One region of the Pseudolabrys sp. genome, then DNA from elsewhere that is predicted to be linked to it. Evidence: predicted binding sites of a transcription regulator. Region 1 holds the regulator's gene; each other region holds the start of a gene.
What was found. The regulator LexA, encoded in region 1, represses DNA repair genes until DNA is damaged. The targets are predictions, from matches to a motif close to TGTTCNNNNTGTGTTCNG.
Positions count from the first base shown of each region.

Region 2: the regulator LexA is predicted to act here: its motif matches at 1,852-1,869, upstream of AB7F10_RS11975 (YifB family Mg chelatase-like AAA ATPase).
Region 3: the regulator LexA is predicted to act here: its motif matches at 2,137-2,154, upstream of AB7F10_RS18420 (helicase-related protein).

Region 1 covers NZ_JBFWPH010000005.1:190,228-193,504, reverse strand. The annotation lists gene AB7F10_RS16430 (ComEC/Rec2 family competence protein) at 1-1,436, shown strand, start outside; gene lexA (transcriptional repressor LexA) at 1,449-2,162, opposite strand; gene AB7F10_RS16420 (molybdopterin molybdotransferase MoeA) at 2,297-3,277, opposite strand, start outside.
Region 2 covers NZ_JBFWPH010000003.1:519,905-523,181, reverse strand. The annotation lists gene AB7F10_RS11990 (chemotaxis protein CheW) at 1-367, opposite strand, end outside; gene gshB (glutathione synthase) at 645-1,589, shown strand; gene AB7F10_RS11980 (hypothetical protein) at 1,607-1,798, opposite strand; gene AB7F10_RS11975 (YifB family Mg chelatase-like AAA ATPase) at 1,955-3,277, shown strand, end outside.
Region 3 covers NZ_JBFWPH010000007.1:121,964-125,240, reverse strand. The annotation lists gene AB7F10_RS18420 (helicase-related protein) at 1-2,013, opposite strand, end outside; gene AB7F10_RS18415 (DUF3108 domain-containing protein) at 2,653-3,277, opposite strand, start outside.

The DNA.
Region 1 (3,277 bases):
TCACGCAACCCGTCAACGACGCGATGTATGTGTCGAGCCTCGCGCATGTTCTGTCGATCTCCGGCTACCACATGGCGGTGGTCGCCGGCATCGTGTTCTTCGTGATCCGTGCCGGCTTTGCACTGAGCGCTGCCGCCGCGACCCGCCATCCAATCAAGAAATGGGCGGCGGCCGCCGCGCTGGTTGCCGCGACGTTCTATCTGCTGCTGTCGGGCGCGGAGGTCGCGACGCAGCGCTCCTACATCATGGTCGCGATCGTGCTGATCGGCGTGATGGCCGACCGGCCGGCGCTGACGTTCCGCACGCTCGCGGTCGCCGCCTGTGCGGTGATGCTGCTGACGCCCGAGGCCGTGGTGCATCCGAGCTTCCAGATGTCGTTTGCCGCGACGCTCGCGCTCATCGCCGCTTACCGCAATGGGCTGCCGTGGCGTGCCGACGCCGACACGTCGGCCGGCGCGCGCCTCGCGCTGTGGGGCGGACGCGAGATTGCCGGGCTGGTGATCGCCTCGCTGGTGGCGGGCCTCGCCACCACGCCTTACGCGGCGTTCCATTTCCATCGCCTCGCGCCCTATGGCGTGCTGGCGAACCTCGCCGCCATGCCGGTCGTCTCGGCCTGGGTGATGCCGATGGGTATCCTCGGCACGCTGGCGATGCCGTTCGGCTTCGACGGCCTGTTCTGGCCGCTGATGGGTGCCGGCATCGACTGGATGGTGACGGTCGCCCTGTGGGTCGCGGCGTTGCCGGGCGCGGTGGGGCACATCCACGCCTTCGGCATCGGGCCGTTGCTGCTGGCGACCGCCGGGCTGCTGCTGATCGCCATGCTGCGGACACCGCTGCGCTGGAGCGGGGCGGGACTCGCGCTTCTGGCCTGCCTCTGGGTTTACGTCACGCCGAAACCGGATCTGCTGGTGTCGGCCGACGGGCAAACGGCGGCACTCCGGCAGGCCGACGGCCGGCTCGCCGTTCTCCACGCCGGCCGTGACAATTTCGCCTTGCGCGACTGGCTCGCCGCCGACGGCGATAGCCGGACCGTCAAGGACGACACCCTGAAGGCGGGTGTCCGCTGCGATCCTGTCGGCTGCACCGGTCCTTTCGCGAACGGCAGGGTCGCCGCATTCAGCGAGACAATCGAGGCGCTTGCGGAGGATTGTTCACGTGCCGCAGTGATCGTGACGCCGCGCGAGGCTCCTGCGACATGCAAGGGCATGCTGATCGACCGTGGTGTCTGGCGAGCCCACGGCGCCAGTGCGTTGCGCTGGACCTCCGCTGGCAAGGGGAGCGCCGCCATCGTCGAATGGGCGCGCCCGGCGGGCGAGGCGCGGCCCTGGAGCGGCCTGCGGGTGCAGGCGACCGCAACTGCGCCGTCGCCGGCGAAGCGGCGGCCGGCGCAGCGCGATGCCACGCCGCCGGACGGCGCGCGCGAGGCCGACGATTAGGCTGGAACGGTCTCAGTAGCGCCGGAACAGGCCGACAAGCCGGCCCTGAATGCGGACCCGGTTCGGCGGCAGGATACGCACCTCATAGGCGCTGTTGGCCGGCTCGAGTGCGATGGAGGCGCCGCGGCGGCGGAACCGCTTGAGGGTGGCTTCCTCGTCGTCGATCAGCGCCACCACGATGTCGCCGGTGTCGGCGGCGTCGCTGCGGCGGATCAGGGCGATATCGCCGTCGAGAATGCCGGCCTCGATCATCGAGTCGCCGCGCACTTCGAGGGCGAAATGCTCGCCGGTCGAGAGGAGGTCCGGCGGCACGTTGATGGTGTGGCTGCGGGTCTGGATCGCCTCGATCGGCGTGCCGGCGGCGATGCGGCCCATGACGGGCACGGCAATCGGGTGCCCGGCGCTGCCGCCGTCATCGTCGGCGGCCACCGCACGGACGCGGCCGAGGTCGCCCTCGATGACACTCGGCGTGAAGCCGCGGCTGCGCCCGGAGCCAAGCCCATGGGCGACCGAATCGGGCAGCTTGATCACTTCGATGGCGCGGGCGCGGTTGGGCAGGCGGCGGATGAAGCCGCGCTCCTCCAGCGCCGTAATCAGCCGGTGGATGCCGGATTTCGACCGCAGATCGAGCGCGTCCTTCATCTCGTCGAACGAGGGGGGGACGCCGGTTTCCGTCAGCCTCTCGTGCAGGAAACGCAGAAGCTCGAACTGTTTGCGGGTCAGCATGGATTTCCTCGGATTTCCCCAGTTCCGGCCCCGCGCATCCCACGCATCGGCCAGAAACAAATCATGAACGGACACTATCCGTTCCAGTTGTGTTCCGCAACCGATTAATTTGAAGTGAACAATGCGAACGGCCGCTAAAGGCCGAACTTAAGGATGACGCAGGGCGAGCCGGCCTTCGCCGCCGGCGCACGCACCTCGCGAATCAACAGGCAGTCCGCCACGGCCAGTGGCGCCATCAGCGAGCTGTCCTGGTTCGCCAGCGGCGTCGCGACCGGGACGCCATCCGGGCCTTCGCTCAGCGTCGCGCGCAGGTAGTCGGCGCGTTCGTCGTTCTCCGGCATGTCGCGGCCGAGCACCGCCGCTTGCGGGGCATGGATGACGTCGCGGCGGCCGGCGAGGCGGCGCATCAGCGGCACCAGGAACAGGAACGAGCACACGTAGGACGACACCGGATTGCCCGGCACGCCGAGCACCTGCATGGGGCCGAGCTTGCCGTGCATCATCGGGCGGCCGGGGCGCAGTGCGACGCGCCAGAACGACAGGTCCATGCCCTCGGCGGTCAGCGCCTTCTGGACGAGGTCGTGCTCGCCGACCGATGCGCCGCCGGAGGTGAGCAGGATATCGGCGCCGGCGTCGCGGGCGCGACGGATCGCGGCGCCGATGGCGTCGAGGCTGTCCCGCGCGATGCCGAGTTCGATTGCCTCGCAGCCTTCGGAGCGCACCAGCGCGGCGAGCGCAAAGCCATTCGAATAGACGATCTCGCCGGGCTTCGGCGCCTGGCCGGGCGGCACCAGTTCGTCGCCAGTGCCGAGCACGGCGACCTTCGGCCGGCGCACCACCTTCACCGCCGGATAGTTCATCGCGGCGGCGAGCATCAGGTCGCGGTCGGTGAGGCGGCGGCCCTTGGCGAGCAGGACGTCACCTTCGCGGAAGTCGATCGCGGCAGGGCGGACATGGCGGCCGGTCTTGATGGCGAGCTTGATCAGAACCTTGTCGCCGTCGCGGCCGGTGTCTTCCTGAATGACGACGGTATTGCTGCCCGCCGGCATCACGCCGCCGGTGAAGATGCGCGCGGCTTGGCCCGGACCGACGTGGCCTGCGAACGGGTGGCCGGC
Region 2 (3,277 bases), on a different contig from region 1:
CATAAGGCACGATATCCAGCACCTGATCGGCGAGCAGGCCGACGAGCTGATCGGCGATGCTGACGATGATGACGATGTGCGTCGCCGTCGCGTCGGTCATGCCCTGGCCGAAGCGGCAGCGCAGATCGACGATCGGCACCATGACGCCGCGCAGGTTGAGGACGCCGCGCACGAAGTCGGGCTGGCCGGCGAGCGGAGAAACGCCCGACCAGCCTTTGATCTCGCGAACCGACATGATGTCGACGCCGTAGCGGTCATCGCCGATCGCGAAGGTGACGAATTCCTGGATGCCGGCTTCGTTGCCGCGCGCGCCGGCAACCGCATGATTGGCGGCTTCGAGCGCAGCGGTCTGATCCTGATGATGCATGGTCGGTTCCCGAAGGTGGGCGGGTCAAAACGGAGGGAGCCCCTTGCGGGCGAACCATCCTGCGGACAGTCCCATCATGTCGGATGCCCCCTTATGACTGGTAAACTTGAGGGCGCGGAGGCCGCATTTTTCCGAATCACCGACCGCCATCCCGCCGGACCATGGCAGCAATGCCGGGACCGGGTGCTTTCTTGCTGCAGCCAATGGCGATCTTCTGCTAAAACGCGCGAAATTCCCGATGCGCAGGCTCTTTGCGCAGCGTTCTTGCGGACCTTCCATGACACTTTCCGTTGCCGTCCAGATGGACCCGATCGAGCGGATCAACGTCCGCGGCGATTCGACCTTCGCCATGCTGCTCGAAGCGCAGAAGCGCGGGCACGCTCTGTCCTATTACACGCCGGACAAGCTCGCGATGCTGCAAGGCGAGGTGTTCACCACCGCGCAGGCGCTGACGGTGCGCGACGAGGTCGGCAACCATTTCACGCTCGGCGAGGCAAAACGTCGGCCATTGGCTGAGTTCGACGTGGTGCTGCTGCGGCAAGATCCGCCGTTCGACCTGTCCTACATCACCACGACGCACATGCTGGAGCGCGTCCATCCGAAGACGCTGGTGGTCAACGATCCCGCCCATGTGCGCAACGCGCCGGAAAAGGTCTTCGTCACCGAATTCCCGGACTTGATGCCGCCGACGCTGGTGACGCGCGACCTCGCCGAGATCAAGGCGTTCCGCAAAGTGCACGGCGACATCGTGATGAAGCCGCTCTACGGCAAGGGCGGCGAAGGCGTGTTCCGCCTCGCGCCGGAGGATCTCAATTTCGGCTCGCTCTACGACCTGTTCGCGGTGACGTTCCGCGAGGCCTGGGTCGTGCAGAAGTTCCTGCCGAACATCAAGCACGGCGACAAGCGCATCATCCTGGTCGATGGCGACTATGCCGGAGCGGTCAACCGCGTGCCGGCGGCGGACGACCTGCGCTCCAACATGGTGCGCGGCGGCACGCCGAAGGACACTCAGTTGTCGGCACGCGAGAAGGAGATTTGCGACCGCATCGGCCCGGCGCTGCGCGAGCGCGGCCTGCTGTTCGTCGGCATCGATGTGATCGACGGCTGGCTGACCGAGATCAACGTCACCTCGCCGACCGGCATCCGCGCGATCAAGAATCTCGGCGGCCCCGATATCGCGGCGCTGCTCTGGGACAAGATCGAAGCGAAGCGAAAGGGCTGAGGCGGCCCGGAGACTTGTCAGGCCGCCCGCGGCGCCTGATCGAGATCCTCGTCGAAACCGGCGATCGAGAACACCAGACGCTGGTGGCCGGGCCGGAAGTCCTGAATCTCGCGGATCATGTCATCGACATCGGTGAGCGCCGCTTCGGCCTCGCGCCGCGCCGCCCGGGCAAGCTCAAGCTCGCTGTCCATCATCTGCCTGTCGATCATCGCGATCACCTTTGGTTGGTCCGCGCCGACCCGGAACCTAGCCTGAGTCGTTTTGTTCTGCAAATGTTCTTGTCGGCCACTGGCCGATGGGTTACAATTTTTGCGGGTGCCGAGGTCGGCCAACGACCTTGTGCGGCTTTGGGCTGGGGCTGGCCGATGGTTCAGCGGGTGAGCACGGTGGCGTTCGAGGGGATCGAGGCCCGCGCCGTCGACGTTCAGGTGCAGGTCGCGCCCGGCCTGCCCGCCTTCACCATCGTCGGCCTGCCCGACAAGGCGGTGTCGGAAGCCAAGGAGCGGGTCCGCGCCGCGCTGATCGCCTCAGGCCTCGCGCTGCCGGCGCGGCGAATCACCGTCAATCTCGCGCCCGCCGACCTGCCGAAGGAAGGCAGCCACTACGATCTTCCCATCGCGTTGGGGCTGATGGCGGCGATCGGCGCCATTCCGCCGGACGCGCTCGCCGGCTTCACCGTGCTCGGCGAACTCGGCCTCGACGGTTCGATTGCGCCGGTCGCGGGCGTGCTGCCGGCGGCGATCGGCGCCAATGCACGCAGCGAAGGCCTGATCTGTCCGGTGGGTTGCGGACCGGAAGCGGCCTGGGCTTCGCCGGAGATCGAGATCGTCGCGGCGCGCTCGCTGATCCAGCTCGCCAACCATTTCAAAGGCACGCAGGTGCTGACACGGCCGCAGCCGAAGGTGCGCGAAACCGAAGGCGCGCCGCTCGACCTCGCCGACATCAAGGGGCAGGAAAGCGCCAAGCGGGCGCTCGAGGTCGCAGCCGCCGGCGGACATAACCTGCTGATGGTCGGTCCACCCGGCTCCGGCAAGTCGATGCTGGCCGCACGGCTGCCAACCATCCTGCCGCCGCTGTCGCCGACCGAACTGCTCGAAGTGTCGATGATCGCCTCGGTCGCCGGCGAGATCGAGGGCGGCGCGCTGACCAACCGCCGGCCGTTCCGCGCGCCGCATCATTCGGCGTCGATGCCGGCGCTGGTCGGCGGCGGCTTGCGGGCGCGGCCCGGCGAAATATCGCTGGCGCACAACGGTGTTTTGTTCCTCGACGAGATGCCGGAATTCGCCGCGCAGGTGCTCGACTCGCTGCGCCAGCCGCTCGAAACCGGCGAGGTCGCGATCTCGCGCGCCAACCACCGCGTCACTTATCCGGCGCGCTTCATGCTGGTCGCGGCGATGAACCCCTGCCGTTGCGGCCGCGCCAACGATCCGGGCTTTTCCTGCAAACGCGGCGCGAACGTGCGCTGCGCGGCGGATTATCAAAGCAAGCTGTCCGGGCCGCTGCTCGACCGCGTCGACCTGCATATCGAAGTGCCGGCGGTGACCGCCGCCGACCTGATCCTGCCGCCGCCGGCGGAAGGCTCGCGCGAGGTTGCCGCCCGCGTCGCGCGCGCCCGCGACATCCAGGCCGAACGCTATGCCGCGCTCGGGCTCGAAAACGTGCGCACCAATGCGCAGGCCAACGGTCCG
Region 3 (3,277 bases), on a different contig from region 1:
GCGCGCCGGCTGGTCGAGACCCTTGACCTCGTTGGCAACCTTCTGCCGCTCCAGCACGCCGAGAGCCTCGACGAGCTGGAACGCGATGCCGCGCGCCATGCCGGTGACGTCTTCCGCCGCCGACAGCGAGAACAGCGGCGCGAGCAACTTCTCGATATGAGTCTTGAGCCAGAGGTCGAGCCGGCTCTGCACCAGTTCGCGCGCCGGGCCGGTGAGATGTTCGTCCGCCACGACGCGCACGCGCGGGCGCAGCGTGTCGTCGCCGGCGATCAGCTTGCCGACCACCTCGCCGTTCCAGCGCACCGCGCCGTCGTTCGCCAGCACGATCTGCTCGGTCGGCGCCTGCGAGAGCCGCGTGGCGCGCGCCTCGATCTCGCCGGCCAGCGCCTTCTGCGCGGCGGCGTTGAGTGCCTTCGCCTCCGAGCCGCCGGCCGAGGCATCCGGCGCAAACATGAAGCCGTCGAGCCGGCCGATGGTGTGGCCCTCGACCGTCACTTCACCCGATTTTCCGATTTCCGTTTCGAGCATCGCGTTTTCCCGCAACCGGCGCATCAAGACGCTGGTGCGACGATCGATGAAGCGTTCCGACAGCCGCTCATGCAGAGCGTCGGACAGCTTGTCCTCGACGGCACGGGTGACGCCCTGCCAATGCTCGGGGTCGGCGAGCCAATCCGGCCGGTTCGCGGCAAAAGTCCAGGTCCTGACATGAGCGATCCGGTTGGAGAGCGTATCGATTCCGCCGTCGGTGCGATCCGCGAGCGCGACCTGCCGGGAGAACCAGTCGGTCGGGATACTACCCTCCCGCATCAGAAATCCATAGAGGGTGACGGCAAGTTCGGCGTGGGTGGCCGGCGCGATCTTCCGGTAGTCGGGAACCTGACAGACCTCCCATAGCCGCTCGACCGCCGCAGCCCCGCGGGCCAGCACGCGCACGCTGTCGTCGCGCGAGGCGTGTTCAAGCACCTGAATGTCCTCGGCGATCGGTGCGCGGGTCAGCCCCTGTTCGTCCGGCACCGTGGCAAGCGTCGCCTGCAGGCTTGCAATCGATGAAAAGTCGAGCGCCGAATTGCGCCACTGTAAAATGCGCACCCCGTCGAAGGTGTGACTTTCCAGCGCACGCACCAGATCCGGATCGAACGCCTCGCAACGGCCGGTGGTGCCGAAGGTGCCGTCGCGCGTGGCGCGGCCGGCGCGGCCGGCGATCTGCGCCAGTTCCGACGGGTTGAGCTTGCGGTACTGATAGCCGTCGAATTTACGGTCGGCGGCGAAGGCGACGTGATCGACGTCGAGATTGAGGCCCATGCCGATCGCGTCGGTCGCCACAAGATAATCGACGTCGCCAGACTGATAGAGCGCGACCTGCGCGTTGCGCGTGCGCGGGCTGAGCGCGCCGAGCACGACCGCCGCGCCGCCGCGCTGGCGGCGGATCAGTTCGGCAATCGCGTAAACCTCATCCGCCGAAAAAGCGACGATGGCGGAGCGGCGGGGCAGCCGCGTCAGCTTTTTCTCGCCGGCGTAAGTGAGCATCGACAGCCGCGGACGGCTGACGACATTGGCGCCGGGCAAAAGCTTCTGCACCATGCCGTGCATGGTCGCGGCGCCGAGCACCAGCGTTTCCTCGCGCGCCCGCATGTTGAGCATGCGGTCGGTGAAAACGTGGCCGCGCTCGAAATCGGCGGCGAGCTGGATCTCGTCGATCGCCAGAAACGCGACGTCGATGTCGCGCGGCATCGCCTCGACGGTGCAGACCCAGTAGCGCGGGTTCGGCGGCTTGATCTTCTCTTCGCCGGTGATGAGCGCAACGTTGGCGGCGCCCGCCTTGTCGACGACCTTGTTGTAGATCTCGCGCGCGAGCAGCCGCAGCGGCAGGCCGATCATGCCGCTCGAATGGGCGAGCATCCGCTCGATGGCGAGATAGGTCTTGCCGGTGTTGGTCGGACCGAGGACCGCGGTGACGCCGGCGCCGCGGGCGCGCGAGTCGCGCCGGGATGGGGAGGAAAACGACAGAGACATGGCTTCAAAGGGGATCGAGGGGCCGGACAAGGGCTTCGGACAGGCCCGGACGGCCTCCGTTCACCCGGTTTTGTATCACAATGCGACGTCCGGCATGGCGAGACGTGCGAAAGGGTAAAGGACTGGAACGGGTCTGGAACGAACCGCGCCCGAATCGCTGACCACAAGCCTGTATGCGTTCGTTCACGGCGATATCTGGTCCCTCTTTCGATGACTGCCACTAGCGCCGGTAGCGACGGGTTCGCCGCGCCGCGGTTTTCGGCCGGCAAACGTTAACAACAGGGCTGCGGCGGCGGTCATTCGGCGATGGCGGCGGCGGCCTCGCATGTCGTCCCTTGGCGCTGCCGGATTTCTCATTCTGTCTCACAACGCGACGGCTCAGGGCGTCGAATTCACCGGACAGTTAAAGACCGGAACGAGTCTGGAACGAACCGCGCCCGAATCACTGACTCGCCCGCTGTATGGATTCGTTCACGGCGATATCTGGCGCGCGCCGGACGGACTCCTACAAGATGAAGTAACGACCATGGCCGGAACGGGCGATTCCGCAGCCAAATTCGTTAACGCCGGCAGGATTCGCGTTTCACCGTCGAGTCAAGCAGCGAATCGCGGAGCGCTCTCCGCCGTGATCGATCCCCGTCAGGTCTTTCCGCGTTTGATTGCGGCCTTCACCGGCCTCGGCGTGACGATGAATTCGCGCGCCTCCAGCGCGCCGGTGCCGAGCGGCGTCGGCACCTCGACACGGAACGGCACCAGCATGCGGGTGCCCTGCACCGGCACCAGCCATACCTCGGCGTCGCGCATCGCGACGAGATATTTGATGGCGGAGCGGTCCGGCACGAAGCCGGCCACCGGCGCAAACAACACGCTGCAGACCACCGCCGCGCCGGCATAGCCCTTCGCGGCCTTGACGGTCTCCATCCGCTTGAAAGTGAGCTTCAGATTGTAGCGGTAGCGCCCGTCGAACAGCGGCAAAGTGCGTTTGCAGACGCCGGGCGACAACAGATCGCCCACCGGCACATGGATCATCGAACCGGTCATCGGATCGGTGACACCGCGTTTTTCGGCATCGGTGATCGGCACCCGGTCTTGCTCGTCATCGACCGGCGGCGACACCTTGAAATCCTTGATCCGGCCGCTCTCGACGGTGATGTCGACACGGTCGGTCTTGCGCTTGGTCTTGATTTCGGACGAATAGACCGAGCCGACCGAGCGGTCGCCGGCCCACACACCCCGCACGGTGCTGGTGCCGTGGCCTCCGGCG